2 regions of the Paenibacillus sp. PvR133 genome follow, and region 2 is predicted to be linked to the other one. Evidence: a T-box and tRNA genes for the amino acid it is inferred to sense, from the RefSeq annotation. Region 2 holds a T-box; the other holds one or more tRNA genes.
The links. A T-box is a leader RNA that pairs with one kind of tRNA and senses whether it is charged. The one in region 2 lies ahead of ileS (isoleucine--tRNA ligase), so its partner is inferred to be a tRNA-Ile.

Region 1: it has a tRNA-Ile gene. The T-box ahead of ileS (isoleucine--tRNA ligase) is inferred to sense a tRNA for this amino acid. The anticodon was not compared.

The regions. Positions count from the first base shown of each region.
Region 1 covers NZ_JAFIBS010000001.1:1,484,352-1,486,548, forward strand. The annotation lists rRNA gene JOE49_RS06580 (16S ribosomal RNA) at 1-1,044, shown strand, start outside; rRNA gene rrf (5S ribosomal RNA) at 1,163-1,279, shown strand; tRNA gene JOE49_RS06590 (tRNA-Ile) at 1,318-1,394, shown strand; tRNA gene JOE49_RS06595 (tRNA-Ala) at 1,416-1,491, shown strand; rRNA gene JOE49_RS06600 (23S ribosomal RNA) at 1,680-2,197, shown strand, end outside.
Region 2 covers NZ_JAFIBS010000001.1:5,112,646-5,114,842, reverse strand. The annotation lists gene JOE49_RS22285 (YlmH family RNA-binding protein) at 1-65, shown strand, start outside; gene JOE49_RS22280 (DivIVA domain-containing protein) at 238-747, shown strand; T-box leader at 916-1,199, shown strand; gene ileS (isoleucine--tRNA ligase) at 1,278-2,197, shown strand, end outside.

The DNA.
Region 1 (2,197 bases), 3.6 Mb from region 2:
CCGGCTAACTACGTGCCAGCAGCCGCGGTAATACGTAGGGGGCAAGCGTTGTCCGGAATTATTGGGCGTAAAGCGCGCGCAGGCGGCTCTTTAAGTCTGGTGTTTAATCCCGAGGCTCAACTTCGGGTCGCACTGGAAACTGGGGAGCTTGAGTGCAGAAGAGGAGAGTGGAATTCCACGTGTAGCGGTGAAATGCGTAGATATGTGGAGGAACACCAGTGGCGAAGGCGACTCTCTGGGCTGTAACTGACGCTGAGGCGCGAAAGCGTGGGGAGCAAACAGGATTAGATACCCTGGTAGTCCACGCCGTAAACGATGAATGCTAGGTGTTAGGGGTTTCGATACCCTTGGTGCCGAAGTTAACACATTAAGCATTCCGCCTGGGGAGTACGGTCGCAAGACTGAAACTCAAAGGAATTGACGGGGACCCGCACAAGCAGTGGAGTATGTGGTTTAATTCGAAGCAACGCGAAGAACCTTACCAGGTCTTGACATCCCTCTGACCGGTCTAGAGATAGGCCTTTCCTTCGGGACAGAGGAGACAGGTGGTGCATGGTTGTCGTCAGCTCGTGTCGTGAGATGTTGGGTTAAGTCCCGCAACGAGCGCAACCCTTATGCTTAGTTGCCAGCAGGTCAAGCTGGGCACTCTAAGCAGACTGCCGGTGACAAACCGGAGGAAGGTGGGGATGACGTCAAATCATCATGCCCCTTATGACCTGGGCTACACACGTACTACAATGGCCGGTACAACGGGAAGCGAAATCGCGAGGTGGAGCCAATCCTAGAAAAGCCGGTCTCAGTTCGGATTGTAGGCTGCAACTCGCCTACATGAAGTCGGAATTGCTAGTAATCGCGGATCAGCATGCCGCGGTGAATACGTTCCCGGGTCTTGTACACACCGCCCGTCACACCACGAGAGTTTACAACACCCGAAGTCGGTGGGGTAACCCGCAAGGGAGCCAGCCGCCGAAGGTGGGGTAGATGATTGGGGTGAAGTCGTAACAAGGTAGCCGTATCGGAAGGTGCGGCTGGATCACCTCCTTTCTATGGAGAATCGTTTCCTGCAATGGAAACATTCAAATATGAAGCGTAAGCTTCAAAACTCAGGTTTAGGCCTGTTACTCACTCGTTGCTCAGTTTTGAGAGCTCAAACTCTCGAACGTTTGGTGGCGATAGCGGAGGGGTTCCACACGTACCCATCCCGAACACGACCGTTAAGCCCTCCAGCGCCGATGGTACTTGGACCGCAGGGTCCTGGGAGAGTAGGACGTCGCCAAGCGCAACCACTAAAGAAGAACTTCTTTGGTGGTTTATTATGGGCCCTTAGCTCAGCTGGTTAGAGCGCACCCCTGATAAGGGTGAGGTCGGTGGTTCGAGTCCACTAGGGCCCACCATATAATTTTATATTTACTTTTGGGGCCATAGCTCAGCTGGGAGAGCGCCTGCCTTGCAAGCAGGAGGTCAGCGGTTCGATCCCGCTTGGCTCCACCAAAAAGATTATTATCATTGCACCTTGAAAACTGGATACCGAAACGAAATTGCGTTTTAGAATATTCCTTTAAGCTGATCTTGTGTAAACAAGTGAAATAAAGGTAGCAGGTAAGGAAAGATCTTTTGCCTTTGGCAAAAATCATTCTTTATCGAACATCGACATTTTCTTTCTTTGAAAGAAAAGTCTAGGTTAAGCTACAAAGAGCACACGGAGGATGCCTAGGCGCCAGGAGCCGACGAAGGACGTGGCGAACAACGATAAAGCCTCGGGGAGCTGTAAGCAAGCTTTGATCCGGGGATGTCCGAATGGGGAAACCCGGCTGTCTTCATCGACAGTCACTTTCTGCTGAATACATAGGCAGAATAGAGGCAGACCAGGGGAACTGAAACATCTAAGTACCCTGAGGAAGAGAAAACAATAGTGATTCCGTCAGTAGCGGCGAGCGAACGCGGATTAGCCCAAACCAAGGAGCTTGCTCCTTGGGGTTGTGGGACGTCTCACATGGAGTTACAAAGGAACCGGTTAGATGAAGAGGTCTGGAAAGGCCCGCCAGAGAAGGTAAAAGCCCTGTAGTTCAAAACTTGTTCCCTCCGAGACGGATCCCGAGTAGTGCGGGGCACGTGAAACCCCGTATGAATCCGGCAGGACCATCTGCCAAGGCTAAATACTCCCTGGCGACCGATAGTGAAGCAGTACCGTGAGGGA
Region 2 (2,197 bases):
TGCTTGAAACAGACGGGATGACAAAAAAGGGAAGATTCCGTGTCAAAATTGGTAAGTTTGTATAGCTGTAGGCAGGAATCACGAGCTTTCTGTCGAAAGAATTAAGCTATAGCGAAGAACTGGAACGATTTTGCTCTGTACAGTATTCACAAAACGGAGTATGATGACCGATAGATGATAGTGAGCGTCGTGACGCGGGAAATGTATTTTTTGTCAATCTTATAGGAGGTGGACGGCATGCCATTAACGCCATTGGATATACATAACAAGGAATTTGCCCGCCGGCTTCGCGGTTATGATGAGGATCAGGTTAATGAATTTTTGGATCAGGTGATCAAAGATTACGAGGGCGTTATTCGTGAAAATAAAGAACTGAGCACCGAGTTGTTGAACGTACAGGAGAAGCTCGATCATTTCGCGACGATTGAGGATACGCTGAGTAAGACGATTATCGTGGCGCAGGAAGCGGCTGATGAAGTTCGTAACAACGCCAAGAAAGAATCCCAACTGATCGTGAAGGAAGCGGAAAAAAATGCGGACCGTATTGTGAACGAAGCATTGTCTAAATCCCGCAAGATCGCGTTGGAGGTTGAAGAACTGAAGAAGCAGGCATCGATTTACCGAGCACGGTTTCGTACACTGGTGGAAGCACAGCTTGATTTGTTAAGCCAAGATGGCTGGGAAGCCCTTGAAAACCGGGAACGCGAAGTACTGGAGCGCGAGCGTGAGATGAAAGAAATTTACTAATTTCATTTCTGACAAGCTTTTATTAGGCTTTGTTAGGGTTGACTTTTATCTTTAAACAGGCTATAACTGTAAATACTATACTGAATTCAATGATTATCCGTCCGTCGGCTGATGGTTGTTATTCAAGGCAACGATGTTGCTGATTTAATATTCGATGAATTTAACATGTTTAATTCGTTGATGGGAACGAGTACGTCATGATTTGTCCCTCAGAGAGTTGGCCTTCCGGTGCAAGCCAACGTTCAGAACATGACCGAAGATCCTCCCGGAGAAGTGAGCTGAAGCGCTTAAGATTTTTTATGGCGTGTGTAAGCAATCACCGTTTGCCATGCGTTATAATGGCGCCCTGCTGTAGTTGAGTGGGGCTCAGAGAGCCGTGATGAGACTGTATTTTAGAATGGTCTGTTTTTACGGAATCAGGGTGGTAACGCGAGCACAGTCTCGTCCCTTTACAGGGATGGGGCTTTTTTTGTTGCTTTTTTTAGGAAATGCTAGGGAAATCAATGATGAGTAGAGAGGAAGTATGAAGTATGAACAGAGTGGATGTTAAAGAAAAAGCACGGTCCCGTGACCTGCGCATCCTGAGCAAATGGAAAGAAGAGGACACATTCCGTAAATCCATCACAAATCGTGAAGGAAATCCAAATTTTGTATTTTATGAGGGCCCACCAACAGCTAACGGTAAACCGCATATCGGTCACGTGCTGGGCCGTGTAATTAAGGATTTTGTAGGCCGCTATCAGACAATGAAGGGATACCGCGTCGTACGTAAGGCAGGCTGGGACACGCATGGCTTGCCGGTAGAATTGGGTGTACAAAAGCAACTGGGAATCTCCCACAAACCTGAAATTGAAGAATATGGCGTTGAAAAGTTTATTAAAAAATGTAAGGCAAGCGTGTTTGAGTACGAGCAACAATGGCGTGATCTAACCGAAGCGATCGGATACTGGACTGACCTCGATAACCCGTACATTACATTGGATAATAACTATATCGAGAGCGTATGGAACATTTTGGCGACAATTCATGAAAAAGATCTGCTGTATCGTGGTCATCGTGTGAGTCCGTATTGCCCGGATTGTCAGACGACGCTAAGTTCTCATGAAGTAGCGCAGGGCTACAAAGATGTGAAGGATCTGAGTGCCACGGCCAAATTCAAGTTGCATAGCAGTGGTGAATATGTTCTGGCTTGGACGACAACGCCTTGGACCTTGCCGAGTCACGTGGCGCTCGCCGTCAACCCTGGACTGGAATATGCACGTGTGAAGCAGGAAGACGGTGTATACATCGTTGCTAAAAATCTGGTTGAGGACGTAATTAAAGGCGATCATGAAGTGATTGGAACGCTATCCGGTTCAGAACTGGTTGGCCAAACGTATACCCCGCCATTTACGTATTTTCAGGTTGAGAAGGGTAATCAGATTCTGGGTGCGAAGTTCGTAACAGACTC